Regions from separate parts of the Mesorhizobium sp. RCAM 05099 genome, predicted to be linked through region 1. Evidence: predicted binding sites of a transcription regulator. Region 1 holds the regulator's gene; each other region holds the start of a gene.
What was found. Region 1 encodes PhoB, which activates phosphate uptake and scavenging genes when phosphate is short. Its sites were predicted from a motif close to TGTCATNNANCTGTCAT; they were not measured.
Positions count from the first base shown of each region.

Region 1 (5,057 bases):
CGGTGGCGTTGCGCTGGCGCGATCCGCAGCGCTACCGTGATGATTTCATCGCCATCCTGCTCTCGCACGGCATCGGCATGGGACTGGTGCTGAAGGGTCAGTTGTTCACCGGCACCCATTCCTCGGGCGGCGAGTTCGGTCACATGATCCACCAGCCGAGGGGCGCGCTCTGCCGTTGTGGGCGACGCGGCTGCGTCGAGGCCTATGCCGGCAACTACGCCATCTGGCGCAACGCAAGGCAGCTGGGCGAGGACACCGAGCCGGTTGCCGATGTCAGCGACGCAGACATGCGCGCTCTGGCAGCCGCGGCCCGCGACAGCGCGGGGCCCGAGCGTGAAGCCTATCGCAAGGCCGGCGAAGCGCTCGGCTACGGCCTCGGCAGCCTGTTCGCGCTGATCGATCCGGCACCCGTCGCCATGGTCGGTGTCAGCGCCGCGGCCTTCGACCTGATCGAGCCGGCATTGCGCGAGGCCATAGCCCAGACCGCCGGCGGCCAGCATTCGGAATCGATTTCCTTCGACACCGAGCCGAACGAACTGCCGCTGATCCGCGAAGGCTGCGCCATGCGCGCGCTGACCTTCGTCGACCAGGAGATTTTCGCACCGGGCGCGCAAGCACGAACGGGCGCCGGAAAGAACGTTGCCTGAGGATCAGCGCATATTCTGAACGACCGGTCGACCTGAACCGGGCCTCACGATGGGTATGATGTCAGTTAGGCGCGCCAACTGTTAGGATGCTGTCTAATTCGACGCGCCCAGCCAATGCTCATCATCCCGCACCCTCAACACTGAAATTTCAGCTAAACCATCATCAGGACCACCAAGAAATGACCGCCTCGCCTCCCTTTCTCGGCTTTCCCGATCGGCTTGCCGATGGCCGTATCCCGCGCGCGGTGATCTTCGGAGCCGGCCACGGCAGCACCTATCCCGGCGAGGACAGCCGCGGCTATGCCTTGGCCGCCGACGCCATCCGCGTTGCGAGTCAGGGCGATGCCACACTCGTCGAGCACTGGGATTTCGATCTCGGCGGCCCGCTGTTCGACGGCAAGCCGGTCTGCTGCATCGACACCGGCGACATCCCGACCACCATGCATGACAATACCGGCAACAGGGCGCGGATCGAGGCGAAAACGCGTCAGGTTCTGGCATTGCCGGCCGTACCGATCCTGCTCGGCGGCGACGATTCCGTGCCCATCCCCTTCCTCGCCGGCTTTGCGGATCACGGGCCGGTCTGGATCCTGCAGATCGACGCCCATATCGACTGGCGCGACGAGGTGCATGGCGAGCGCTACGGCTATTCGAACCCGATGCGCCGCGCGAGCGAGATGCCGCATGTCGCCGGCATCGTGCAGGTCGGCATCCGTGGCGTTGGCAGCGCGCGCCTCACCGAAATCGAAGCGGCACGGCGCTATGGTAGCCGCCTTGTAACGGCCCGCGAGGTTCACGCCCAGGGCGTCGAAGCCGCTCTCCGGCATATTCCGGAAGGGGCGCGGGTCGTCGTAACCCTCGACTGCGACGGCCTCGATCCCGGCATCATGCCGGGCGTGGCGGCGCGTTCGCCCGGCGGCCTCGCCTACACCCAGGTGATCGATCTGATCGCGGGCCTCGGCAGGCGGGCCAGGATCGCAGGATTCGACCTTGTCGAGCTCTATCCTCCCGCCGACATTGACGGCCTGTCGGCCCTGACCGCGGCGCGCCTTCTCGTCAATGTGATCGGCACCGTCGTCCGGCAGGTTTGAGCCCGGACTGTCCCTAGTCTTCCCTGATCGCGTAACCCGCCCCGCGGATCGTGCGGATGACATCGGGCATGCGGCCATTGTTGACCGCCTTGCGCAACCGGCCGACATGCACGTCCACCGTGCGCTCATCGATATAGATCGTCTCGCCCCAGACATTGTCGAGCAGCTGGCTGCGCGAGAAAACGCGGCCAGGGTGGCGCATCATGAATTCCAGCAGGCGGAATTCGGTCGGTCCGAGCCGGATCTCGCTCTTCTTGCGATAGACCCGGTGCGACTCACGATCGAGCACGATGTCGCCAACCTTGAGCACGCTGGACAGCACTTCCGGCTTGGCGCGGCGCAGCAGCGCCTTGACCCTGGCCATGAACTCCGGTGTCGAGAACGGCTTGACCAGATAATCGTCGGCGCCTGTGGAAAGGCCGCGCACGCGGTCGCTCTCCTCGCCACGCGCGGTCAGCATGATGATCGGCAGCCGCTCGGTCTCGGGGCGCATTCTCAGCCGCCGGCAGAGTTCGATGCCGGAAACCGCCGGCACCATCCAGTCCAGCACCAGAAGGTCGGGAACGTTCTCCTGCAGCCGGATCTCGGCCTCGTCGCCGCGCGTCACCACCTCGACCTGATAGCCCTCGGACTCCAGATTGTAGCGGAGCAGCACACCCAGCGGCTCCTCATCCTCCACCACCATGATGCGTGGCGCGATCATCGGCTGCTCACCCCTGTCGTCATGCCGCCGGCGCGGACATTGCCGTCTCGTCCTGCTTCGGGCGATTGGCGGGCAGCTGTGTGCCGGTCAAAACATAATACGCATTCTCGGCGATGTTGGTCACGTGATCGCCGATGCGTTCGAGGTTCTTGGCGCAGAACAACAGATGCGTGCACGCGGTGATGTTGCGCGGATCCTCCATCATGTAGGTCAGGAGTTCGCGGAACACGGACGTGTACTTGACGTCGATGCGTTCGTCGTCGTTCCTGAGCTTGGCCAGCGCCGCCGCGTCGGCGGCAGCATATTCCTCGATCACGCCCTGCACCTGGATCAGCACCAGTTGCGCCATCGCATCGATCGAGTGCGAAAGGTCGCGAGGCGTGACGCTGAGGCCAACGGTGCCGACGCGTTTGGCTATGTTCTTGGCAAGATCGCCGATGCGTTCGAGGTCGCCGGCCATGCGGATCGAACCGACGACATGGCGCAGATCGTCGGCCATCGGCTGACGCTTGGCGATCAATGTGATGGCGCGGTCGTCGAGTTCGCGCTGGCGCGCGTCCATGATCGCGTCGTCGGAGACAACGCGCTGTGCCAGGGCGTTGTCGGAATTCAAAAGCGCCTTGGTCGCGCCGCCGACCATCGAGCCGGCGAGATCGCCCATATCGCTGATGAGCCTGCTGATCTGTCCGAGATCCTCGTCGAAAGAAGCGACTGTATGTTCGCCCATGATCTTAGTCCTCGTATGTCTGAGCTCAGCCGAAGCGGCCGGTGATGTAGTCCTGCGTGCGCTTCTCGCGGGGCGACGTGAAGATCTTCTCGGTGCGGTCGAATTCGACCAGTTCGCCCAGATACATGAAGGCGGTCTGCTTCGAGACGCGTGCCGCCTGCTGCATGTTGTGGGTGACGATGACGATCGTGTAGTCGGCCTGCAACTCGTCGATCAGCTCTTCGATCTTGGCGGTCGACAGCGGATCGAGCGCCGAAGCCGGCTCGTCGAGCAGGATGACTTCCGGCTTCACCGCCACGGTGCGGGCGATGCAGAGCCGCTGCTGCTGGCCGCCCGAAAGACTGAGGCCGCTGGCGTTGAGCTTGTCCTTGACCTCGGTCCACAGCGCGGCGCGCTTGAGCGCCTGCTCGACACGGCCGTCCATCTCGGACTTGCTGATCTTCTCATAGAGCCTGACGCCGAAAGCGATGTTCTCATAGATCGACATCGGAAATGGCGTCGGCTTCTGGAACACCATGCCGATCTTGGTCCGCAGCAGGTTGAGATCCTGCGACCGGTCAAGGATATTCTGGCCGTCGAGCAGCACCTGGCCCTCGGCGGTCTGTTTCGGGTAGAGCTCGTAGATGCGGTTGAAGACGCGCAGCAGCGTCGACTTTCCGCAGCCCGAGGGCCCGATGAAGGCGGTGACGCTGCGCTCGGGCAGCGACAGGGTGATACCCTTGAGCGCCTTGCTCTGACCGTAGTAAAAGTTGAGGTTCTTGACCTCGATCTTGGCTTTGGCGGTTGCCTCGGCGGCGATCGTCATGTCTGGAGACAACATCTGACTCATTTGTCCTCTCTGCGTCCGGTCAGGCTGCGAGCAAAGATGCTGAGCGCGAGAACCGTCAATGTGATTATGAGTGCGCCGGTCCAGGCCAGTTGCTGCCATTCCTCGTAAGGACTGAGAGCGAACTGGAAGATGGTCACCGGCAGGCTGGCCATCGGCGCGTTGAGATTGCTCGACCAGAACTGGTTGTTGAGCGCCGTAAAGAGCAGTGGCGCGGTCTCGCCCGAAATACGGGCGATCGACAGCAATATGCCTGTGACGATACCGGAAAGAGCGGCGCGGTAGGCCACCGACTTGATGACAACCCAGCGCGGCGCGCCGATCGCAGTGCCGGCTTCGCGCAAGGCGTTCGGCACCAGGTTGAGCATGTCTTCGGTGGTGCGCACGACGACCGGAATGACCAGGATGGCGAGTGCGACAGAACCGGCAAGGGCCGAGAAATGCCCCATCGGCCGCACCATCAGCTCGTAGACGAACAGGCCGATGATGATCGACGGCGCCGACAGCAGGATGTCGTTGATGAAACGCACCACCGTGGTGAGTTTTGAGAAGCGGCCGTATTCGGCCATGTAGGTTCCTGCAAGCACGCCGATCGGCGTGCCGACGATGACGGCGATGACCGTCATCACCACGCTGCCGTAGATGGCGTTGAGCAACCCACCGGCGTCGCCGGGCGGCGGCGTCATCTGCGTGAAGACGTCGAGGGACAGGCCGGCGGTGCCCTTGTAGACCAGCGCGCCGAGGATGAGCGCCAGCCAGGCAAGTCCGATGCCCGCGGCGATGACGCACAGCGTCATCATCACGGCATTCTTCCTCTTGCGGCTCTGGTGAAGCGATGAGGCTGTCGACATCGGTCAGGCTCCCGTGCGGGCGTCGATGCGCATCAGCATGTAACGTGCGATGGCAAGGATCAGGAAGGTGATGACGAACAGGATCAGGCCGAGCGCCACCAGCGAAGACGTGTAGAGATCGCCGACGGCTTCGGTGAATTCATTGGCGATGGTCGCGGAGATCGTCGTCGCCGGTGCGAACAGCGAGGTGCTGATCCGATGCGCGTTGCCGA
Region 1 covers NZ_CM185035.1:1,196,338-1,201,394, reverse strand. The annotation lists gene AC56QQ_RS05905 (ROK family protein) at 1-647, shown strand, start outside; gene AC56QQ_RS05900 (agmatinase) at 827-1,738, shown strand; gene phoB (phosphate regulon transcriptional regulator PhoB) at 1,752-2,441, opposite strand; gene phoU (phosphate signaling complex protein PhoU) at 2,461-3,168, opposite strand; gene pstB (phosphate ABC transporter ATP-binding protein PstB) at 3,194-3,997, opposite strand; gene pstA (phosphate ABC transporter permease PstA) at 3,994-4,845, opposite strand; gene pstC (phosphate ABC transporter permease subunit PstC) at 4,849-5,057, opposite strand, start outside.

Region 2 (5,057 bases), 970 kb from region 1:
CTGGGTGCTGCCGCTGATCGCTCTTGCCCTGGTCGCGCGGCGTGCCGGCATAGGCAGCCGCTTCGTCCACTATGTCGTTGCCAGCAACTGGGCTTCGGCCATCACCGCCTGGCTGATGCTGCCCTCGGCGCTGATCAGGCTTTTCCTGACGTCCGCGAGCCAGATCTCGAGCCTTGTGTCGCTGCTGTTGTTCGCGCTGTCGATGGTGCTGACCTGGCGCATGACCAATGCCTCCATCGGCAAGGGTGCCGCGGTCGGCACCGCCGTTTTCGTTGGCATGTTCATCGCCTCGCTGATGGTGCTGTTCGGGCTGCAGATGCTGCTCGGCATCACCGTGCCGGCTGACATCTAGGCCTGGGCCACCGCCATATCAGGGTGTTCATAACATTCCTGCGCGATCCAGCCGAGGCAACGCGCGTCGAGTGCCGGGATCGCGGATATCGACCCGTCCGGGTGAGCCCGGCCTGGCATTCGCATGCCCACCAAATCTCGTCGGCGCCATTCGGACAGAGCCGCAATCCCGACTTGCCTCAGCCGAAAGGGCTGAGAAGGGCCGTGATTTGAGACATTTGCCCACCCCTGCGGGATGAAGGGCATTGCCGGGCACGATGCTCATCTTGGCAGCTTCCGTTTTGCGATCGATCACTCCTGGAAAGTCTTCCAACGAATGCTTTGCGCCAGATCAACGATGAAGTGCGGACTCCAGAGTATATTTATCATGACAAGATTATGATAGTGCTTCGATCTCCTTTAGTAAGCCGGCTTCTGATTTCGATAAACTTTGGAACGCGGACAACGAGGCAGTGAATCTAACAATGTATCATTCTGGCAGGATGGATGGCTGATAGATGGAAAAGGTGGATGTTGTCGCCGCGCTCGGCCAATCGAAGCTGCTACTGCCGGCCCGGATCACCGGCGCGCTTGCGGCCAATGACCGGCTGAAATTCGCACTGACCGCGCTTCAGGCCGCGGCTGCCCATGCCGCGGATGGCGCGGCTCCGCTATCCAACCTGCGTCGCGACTATGCGGCCGCCCATATCAACGCGCCGTGGCTCATGGAGATGCAGGCGACAGCCTGGCTGGAGGGCGGGATGTTGCATCTTGCCGACCTGGCGCGACTTGGCAAGCTGCTCGGGGAGGACATCCGCCTGATGGCCCGGCCGCTGGAAGGCAGCGCGGATGCCGACCACAAGGCGCAAATCGCGCGGGTCGATCATTGGTGCGACTGGCTGGACCAGTTGAATGCGGGCGTGCTCGACGACGCCCAAATGCACGCGCTGACGGGCGGAAAGCGGGGCGAGAGCGATACGTTCCACATTCTGGTGATGGATCTGCACAAGAGCCTGAACCGGCTGGCGGTCGACATGTCGGACGATACGGTCGACGGTGCCCATGTCTGGCAGCTCGATGCCGACGACCGCCCCCGCGTCGCTGCCTTCATGCGTGGGCTGAACCGCACGCGCAGGCTCAAATTCGACCATCCCGGTCTCGACACGGCGGCGACGCGCGACGGGGCGCGGTTGCTCATCCAGAACGACATCGGCACCAACGACGTGCATGTGCTGGTGATCCAGATCGAGGGTTCTTCGATCACGCTCACCTATTCGGACCTGCACGAGCGTCGCTTTGCCTTCTTCCAGGGCCTTCTGTCGGAGATTGGAGCGCAATGGTCGGACGTCGGCGCGCGGCGCAGCGCCGGTCTGAACTCGGGCGCCGATTACGTCGTCGGCACGGCGCGCTTCGATTGCGCCGATCTCGCGGCGGCCGACGCGGCCCTTGAGGGTCTGGGCGCGCGCATCGTCTTCCTGATCGACTGGAACCGGGCACGCAAGCGGCTGAACCGGCTTGTCGCCAAGCCGCTTTCCATCGCGGTGCTGACCGAGGCAGCCCATCGCGAGGCAGGCCATATGGGCTGGCTCATGGCCGGGGCCGATCAACTGGTCTTCGACGCGATGGAAGCGCTGTCGCCGGACCATTTCCGGATCGGCGACCGGTTGGACAGCGTGCTGGGCGCGGCCGAGGCGCAGGATTTCCTGACCGAGGCGCTCGTGCTTTCCTCCCATGCCATGCAGGTGAATCAGACCGCCGCCCTGATCGCCGACCAGATCCGGCTGCTGCTGTCGCGCCATGTCCGCCGTCACCGGGACGAGTTCGCGCTTCTCGGCGAGCACGCCGCCTTCTGCCACGCCTTGGCCGAAGGCATACGCGATGCGCTGGCGTATGGCCACGAAACAGACGTCAAGGCCGCTCGAAAGCTATCGGAGCGCGCCAAGATCTGGGAACGCAAGGCCGATCATCTGGTGATGCGCCTGCGCGACCAGGCCGCGGGCAACGCGCGCTGGCTGCCCGTCCTGCAGCTGATCGAATGCGCCGACGATGCGGCGGATGCGCTGGAGGAGGCCGTTTTCATCCTGTCGCTGATCGCCGAGGACAATCATCATGGCTGGAGCGACGAACTGCGCACCGCGCTGCGCCGGCTGGCCGACAAGGTGCTTGAGGCGGCACAGGACCATGTCAAGGCGCTCGCCATCGCGCGCACGCTCAACGAAGCGAGCCTCGCGCAGGACCAGGATGAATTTCTGGCCGCCTGCTGGCGGGTGGTCGATGCCGAAAAGGCGTGCGATGCGGTGACGCGCGAGGTCAGGCGCCTGTTCGTGCGCAATGTCTCGGACGCGGCCACGCTCAGCCTCGGCACTGATTTCGCGGCCGCGCTGGAAGCATCCACCGACGCGCTGCTGCGCACGGGCTACGCGATGCGCGGCCTCGTCCTCACCCGGGTCGGCGCCGGCAACCAGGGAAGGCGAGCGTGAGCGGCGCATCGACGAGCACTCCGCCAGAAGGTTCGGCTCAGCTTGGTCTGATCGTGGCCGGCAAGCCGCTGGAAAAAGCGGCTTCGCCCGAGACAATGGGCTTCAAGGCGTACAACCTTGCACGGATGGCGGCGCTCGGGCTGAACGTGCCGCCGGCCTTCGTGCTGGGCACCGGCTTGTGCGCCCATCCGGAGACGGCAAGACCCGCACTCTGGCACGATGCACTCGTCCGGCTCGAGGCCGCGACCGGCCTTGGCTTTGGCGATCCGCGCCGACCGCTTCTGTTGTCGGTCCGCTCCGGAGCGCCGGTATCGATGCCGGGAATGATGGAGACGCTGCTCAATATCGGCCTGACCGAGGCGACGCTGCCGGGACTGATCCGGTCGACCGGCAATCCGCGGCTGGCGTGGGACGCCTATCGCCGCCTGATCGCCGGCTACGGCGAGGTGGTGGCGGGTGTCAACGCGACCGACTTCGAGGCCGACCTCGACGCCGTGCGGCTGGACGAGGAAGAGCGCATGCTCGACTTCGCCGTGCTGCGCGATCTCGCGCAGCGGCACCTGGAGACCTATCGGCGGTCTGCGGGCGAAGCCTTCCCACAGGACGCGGTCGCGCAGTTGCAAGCGGCGATCGCGGCAGTGTTCCGGTCCTGGTCGAGCGCCAAGGCCATCGCCTACCGCGAGATGCGCGGACTGAGCCATGGCATGGGCACGGCGGTGACGGTCCAGCGCATGGTGTTCGGCAATGCGGGCGGGCTGTCCGGGGCCGGTGTCGGCTTCACTCGAAACCCCAGCGACGGCAATCCCGCCCCTTGGGTCGATTTCCTGTTCAATGCGCAGGGCGAGGATGTGGTCAGCGGCCGGCGCAGCGCGCAGGGCCACCACCAGTTGGCAGCGATCGCACCGCGCGTCTGGGAGGAACTGGTCGAGGCGGCGGCCGCGCTCGAGCGGCATTTTGGCGACATGCAGGATTTCGAGTTCACGATCGAGGACGGAAAGCTCTTCCTGCTTCAAACCCGCGAAGGCAAGCGTACGCCGCAGGCCGCCGCCCGCATCGCCCTCGACATGGCGGAGGAAGGGTTGATCGACCGGGAAACCGCCTGCCTCCGCACCGCCGGCCTCGACGCCGCGGCGCTGACGACGCGCATCATCGTGGCCGAGGACGGCGCGGCGCCGACGGTGCTCGGCCATGCCGCGACCGCCTCCAGCGGGGTTGTCAGCGGCGTGGTTGCCCTCAACGAGGCACAGGTCGCGGCGCTCGAGACGGAAGGAAAACCGGCGATCCTCGCGCGGCAGAACGCCGAGACCGATGACATTGCACTGCTCGAGCGCGTGCAGGGCCTGCTCACCCGGCACGGAGCGCGTACGTCCCATGCGGCCGTGGTGGCGCGGCAGCTTGGCAAGGTCTGCCTCGTCGGCTGCGAGGCAATGCGTATCGACGAATCGAGGGACCGAATCGGTTTCGGCGACACATGGCTCGATCCCGGAGCGGTGATCACCCTTGACGGCAACAGCGGCACGATTTTCGCGGGCGCATCGCGCACCGCCGAGCAGGTGCCGGCGGAATTGCTGCAGCGGCTCGACCGACTGCACGCGACGAAGGGATGAAATGCCTGGCGCTGGACCAATCGGCCTGTGTCTCGCCTGATTTGGTCGCTCGCGACATTCTCGTCCCCGGCAGGCCATCGGACGAGATTGCCGTGCCAGACGCATCAGCAGTCGCGCCGGCCGCGATTGGGGCCTCGGAGGCCCATGGTGTTGGCACAGGAAGTGGAACGCTCGCGTTGACGCCCGAAGCGGCCGACGTGGTGATCGGGTCGGACCTGGTGCTCACCGATTCCGCCGTCGCTCAGCTTTGGTCGGTCTCCGGATAGTCGACGCCGACGAGAAACAGCCCATCGGGCGGCGCCACCGGCCGCAGGCGGCGCGGTCGCGCGCCTCGAGCGCCGCTTGGAGGTTGGCAACGGTCCAGCCGCCGTCGCCGACGCGTTTCAGCGAGCCGACCATCGAGCGTACCTGGTTGTGCAGGAAGGACCGCGCCGAGGCTCTTACCTCGATCATGTCGCCCGTCCGGCTGACATCGAGCCGTTCCAGCGTCCGAACCGGACTGTTGGCCTGGCACTGCGTCGAGCGGAAGGTGGTGAAGTCATGCCGGCCGAGCAGAACTTTCGCCGCTTCGTGCATGGCGACGGCGTCGAGCCGCTTCGGCACCCACCACACCTTGCCCTTTTCCAGCGCCGAGGGCGCA
Region 2 covers NZ_CM185035.1:226,737-231,793, forward strand. The annotation lists gene AC56QQ_RS01050 (transporter) at 1-352, shown strand, start outside; gene AC56QQ_RS01055 (DUF47 family protein) at 849-2,810, shown strand; gene AC56QQ_RS01060 (PEP/pyruvate-binding domain-containing protein) at 2,807-4,417, shown strand; partial or broken gene truA (tRNA pseudouridine(38-40) synthase TruA) at 4,659-5,057, opposite strand, start outside.
Region 2: the regulator PhoB is predicted to act here: its motif matches at 719-735, upstream of AC56QQ_RS01055 (DUF47 family protein).

Region 3 (5,057 bases), 360 kb from region 1:
ACCTCGGCCAGCGCCTTGCTCGCCCTGATCGAGGATCTGCTCGACTACTCCAAGATCGAGGCGGGACGCTTCGATCCGGAGCCGCAGCCGATGTCGGTGCGTGAGATCGCCGACAACATCATCGAGTTGCTGGCCGCGCGAGCCTTCGCCAAGAATATCGGCCTCGGCTGCCATGTCGAACCCGATGTGCCGCAATTGATCACCGCCGATCCGGGCAAGGTCAGGCAGGTGCTGCTCAACCTCATCGGCAACGCCATCAAGTTCACCGACAGCGGCGGCGTATTGGTGAGCATCGCGCGCGCGCGCACCCAGACCACCGATCGCATCTGCTTCACCATCGCCGACACTGGTCCGGGTCTGCGCGACGAGGACATGGAGCGCATTTTCGAGGAGTTCGAGCAGGCCGACGGCACGTCGACGCGTGCGCATGGCGGAGCCGGACTCGGTCTTGCCATCTCCAAACGCCTGGTGATCGCCATGGGCGGTGCGATCTCGGTATCCAGCCGGCTTGGCCAGGGATCCGAATTCGTCTTCGAAATACCGGCGATATCTGCCACCGAGGCACCGCAGAGCCGGCAGAACGCGCTGTCGGGCAGGCGCGCGGTGATCCTGTCGAAAAACGCCGTCGAGGCCGATGCCATCGCCCGCACCATCCGTGCCAATGGCGGCGCGGTCGATGTCGCCACCACCGCGGCACAGGCCGCGCCCTTCGCCGCCGGCTGCGACGTGCTTCTGGTCGATGCCGCGATGGAGGAGAGCGATGGAAGGCTGCTCAAGCGCCTGCGCCAGAGCGGCTTCGCCGACTGCGAGGCCATCACGCTGATCGCGCCGACCGACCGCGGCATGCTTGGCGAGTTCCGCGCCAGCGGCTACGCAACCTTTCTTGCCAGGCCAGTGCGCGGCGGGACACTTCTGCGGGTGCTGTTGAGCAGCAATGCCGCCGCCCTCGCCCAGCCGCAGCCGGAAACGCACCGCGCGCCGGCGTTTCGTGCCGTCGGCCACCGCCAGCAGGGCCTGTCGGTGCTGATCGCCGAGGACAATGACATCAACGCCATGCTGGCCCGCGCCACGCTGCTCAAGGCCGGGCATCGCGTCAAGGTTGTCGGCAACGGCAAGGCCGCCGTGGAGGCTGTCACCGGCGCCGGACGCAAGCACCGCTTCGACGTCGTGCTGATGGATCTGCACATGCCGGTCATGGACGGGCTGGACGCGATTGCCGCCATCCGCCGCCATGAGGAGGAGACCTCCGCGCCGCCTGTGCCGATCATGGTGTTGTCGGCCGACAGCCAGGAAAAGACGCGCCATGCGGTCCTCGCCCATGGCGCCAGCGGCTTCGTCACCAAGCCGCTCGACCCCGATGCGCTGGTCGCCGCCGTCGAGGGACAGGTCGCCGCCTGAGCCTCTTTTCCTTCCTCCGCGTCGACCCGTATCCTCGCGAAGCGTAGCCGGTTGACCGTCTTCGCCAGCCGACGAAGTATTGCCCGCGACCTCGTATCACGGTACTGTCACAATCCTGTTGCACCTACACCGTATCCCCGTGCCAAGAGGGATGGCTCGAAGGAGAATCACTCGTGCATACAGTTATGCCGGAATGTGACACTCGGCCGAACGCCAGCAGCGCATTGCTTGCCGGCCGTAACGTCGATTCCGTCATAAAGGGCGCGGCACTCGGCCGTATCGGCAATCTCGAAGTGCGGCTCGCCCGCAACGAGGCCGAGATCGCGGCCGCGCAGGAAGTGCGCTACCGCGTGTTCTACGACGAGCTCGGCGCCAGGAAGGAGCTTTTCCAGGCGCATGACCGCCGCGACGCCGACCGGTTCGATCCGCTCTGCGACCATCTGCTTGTCTTCGATACTTCGCTTTCGGGCCCGGAGCATCGCCGCATCGTCGGCACCTATCGCCTGCTGCGGCAAGAGATCGCGGCCGCGGCCGGCGGGTTCTATTCCGAGGGCGAATTCGAGCTGACCCAGCTCATCGCCCGTCACCCCGGCCAGCGTTTCCTCGAGCTCGGCCGGTCCTGCGTCTTGCCCGAATACCGCTCGAAGCGCACCATTGAGGCGCTGTGGCAAGGCATCTGGGCCTACATCAACCATTACGAAATCGGTGTGATGACCGGCTGCGCTTCTTTCCACGGCACGGTGCCGGCGGCGCATGCCGAGGCGTTCACCTACCTCGCCCATCACTGCCGGACGAACTCGGCCTGGGACGTGCGCGCGGTCTCTGGGCGCTACTGCTCGATGGATTTGATGCCGATCGAGGCGGTCAACGCCAAGGCGGCGATCGCGGCAATGCCGCCATTGGTCAAGGGCTATCTGCGCGTCGGTGCGCGCATCGGCGACGGCTGCGTCATCGACCGCGAGTTCTCGACGGTCGACGTGTTCGTGGTGATGCCGGTCAAGGAAATCGGCGCCCGCTACGTCAACTACTATGGTGGGGAAGCCCAGCGCTTCGCTGCCTGACGTTAGCGAACAGCGAAAGCCACGCCGCAATCCTGCGGACTGCCATCCCCCTGTTCGCTACTCCCTATTGGCCACTCACTTCACCTTCACGGAATATCTTCCGGCCGCCGGCCGGGCCGGCTCTTGTAGGACGGAAACGCCCAGCCGAAACGGAGTGCGCCGCCGCGCACGGCAAACGCCGCGGCGAAGCCGGCCAGTCCTGAAACAATCTGCGGCAGTCCGGCGACATCGCCTATGGTAAAGACGGCTGCCCCGACGAGAGCCGCCGTCACATAGATTTCCGGCCTCAGCAGCACCGAAGGCTCCCCCGCCAGGAGATCGCGCAGGATGCCGCCAAATGTGGCGGTCAGCATGCCGGTGATCACAGACACCGCCGGCGAGCCGGTGATGGCAAGTCCCTTGGCCGCGCCCATCACTGAAAAGGCGGCAAGGCCGATGGCGTCGAGCCACAAAAGCAGCTTGTAACGGGATTCGACGCGATGTGCCGTGAAGAACACCACCACCGCCACCACCGCGCAGATCAGCACATAGTCGCGGTTTCCCACCCAGAAGACAGGCACATTGAGGATGAGATCGCGGAAGGTGCCGCCGCCGATGCCGGTGACGCTGGCCAGGAACAGGAAACCGATAATGTCGAGCTGCTTGCGCGAAGCGGCAAGCGCCCCGGTCGCAGCAAAGACGGCGACACCAGCATAGTCGAGAAGCGCAATGGGGTTCATGCAGCGAACAATGAAAGAGTAAGTGGAAAATAGCGAATAGCACGAAGCTGCTATTGCGTATTTCCCTATTCGCTACTCGCTATTCCCTTGTCCGTTCACGCGTCCTTCTCGGCCTCGTCATTCACCGGACCCGGCTCGACCTGCGCTTCGCCGGCTGCAAGCTTCGGACCGCCCTTGGCGACGCCGACCATGGCCGGGCGCAACACCCGCTCGCCGATAGAATAACCCGGCTGCACGACCTGGACCACGGTATTGGCCGGGACATCCGGATTGGGCACTTCGAACATCGCCTGGTGGAAATTGGGATCGAACCTCTCGCCTTCCGGCGTGAGCTTCTTGACCCCGTGCCGTTCCAGCGCCGACAGCATGGCGCGCTCGGTGAGGTCTACGCCTTCGATCAGCGCCTTGAAGCCGGCGTCGCCGGATGCCTTGGCCTCGGCTGGAATCGCATCCAGCGCGCGGCGCAGATTGTCCGAGACCGACAGCATGTCGCGAGCGAAATTGGCGACCGCATAGGTGCGCGCGTCGTGCACGTCGCGCGCGGTGCGGCGGCGCAGGTTTTCCATCTCGGCCGCCACGCGCAGCGCGCGGTCCTTCAGCTCTTCATTTTCCTTCAGCAGCCGCACAAGCGCTTCATAATCGCCGTCGATGCTGCCTTCCGTGCGCTCGGCATTGGCCTCGGTCGCCTCGGCTTCGTCGGGCGCGCGTTCGTCTTTTGCCTGGTCGCTCATCGCCGTTTCCCGTCAATCTGGAATGGTGTGGATTTTGTGCCCGATATCGAGGTTTGGCGGCCAAAAATCAAGGGGTAAGCAAGAGTCGAGGCTGTCGGCACCGTCGAGCGAGGAACGGCAAGACATTTCAATTTTAATTCAAACTTTACCTTAACCGCCAGCTTTGCTTGCCACAAAGGAGTGATCGCGGAACCATTCCCTTGCTGGAGGAGTTTCGAAGCCGACACAGGATTTTGACAGATGACCCGCAACAAGGGCGAAAAGACAGAAAGATTGGCTGCCGAAGTCAAACGCCAATTCGGCGCCGAGTCGACGACGCGCTTTCTGCGAACCTTGCCGGCCTTCCGTGCCGAAGCCGATATTCCCGACCGCTTCAGGAAATTGCTTGACCGCCTGGACGGCGTGGAAAGCAGCACCGCCAGCGGCGGGCGCCGGTAGCCAGAACCTCCGGCATTTCAACGTTCCAGCACCAGAAGGCCGGCCTCACATGGCTGTCGCGCGACAATTACGCGCAGTAATTTCACGTGAACATCGCCTTGCGGCGCCACCCTCCGGCGTCTATATTCCCTGATGAACATGATTTCCCCTGAGACGGCGGCCAGCAGCAAACGTGCGTGGCTGAAGATTTTGGCGCGCTACAAGAAGCCAGACAGGCGTCGCAGCGCCCTCGAACTCGCCATCACTCTCATTCCTTTCGCCCTGCTCTGGGGCCTCTCCTCGGCCGCCTATGCCTATGGCCATTGGTGGGGGCTGATCCTCATCCTTCCCGCGGCCGGGTTCCTGGTGCGGATCTTCATGATCCAGCATGATTGCGGCCATGGCTCTTTCTTCGCCAATCGCTATGCCGACGACTGGATCGGCCGCGCGCTCGGCGTCCTCACGCTGACGCCCTACGACTGCTGGCGGCGCGCCCACGCCACGCATCACGCCAGCGCCGGCAACCTTGACGAGCGCGGCATGGGCGACATCAGGACGCTGACCGTTGCCGAATACCGGCAAATGTCCTGGCGGGGCCGCCTTGCCTATCGTCTCTATCGCCATCCGCTGGTGATGTTCGGCCTTGGACCGATCTGGCTGTTCATCTTCGAGCAAAGGCTGCCAATCGGCATGATGCGGGGCGGCCTGACGCCCTGGGTGTCGTCAATGAC
Region 3 covers NZ_CM185035.1:1,554,544-1,559,600, reverse strand. The annotation lists gene AC56QQ_RS07680 (response regulator) at 1-1,398, shown strand, start outside; gene olsB (l-ornithine N(alpha)-acyltransferase) at 1,584-2,459, shown strand; gene AC56QQ_RS07670 (trimeric intracellular cation channel family protein) at 2,546-3,178, opposite strand; gene grpE (nucleotide exchange factor GrpE) at 3,274-3,909, opposite strand; gene AC56QQ_RS07660 (hypothetical protein) at 4,150-4,347, shown strand; gene AC56QQ_RS07655 (fatty acid desaturase) at 4,480-5,057, shown strand, end outside.
Region 3: the regulator PhoB is predicted to act here: its motif matches at 1,504-1,520, upstream of olsB (l-ornithine N(alpha)-acyltransferase).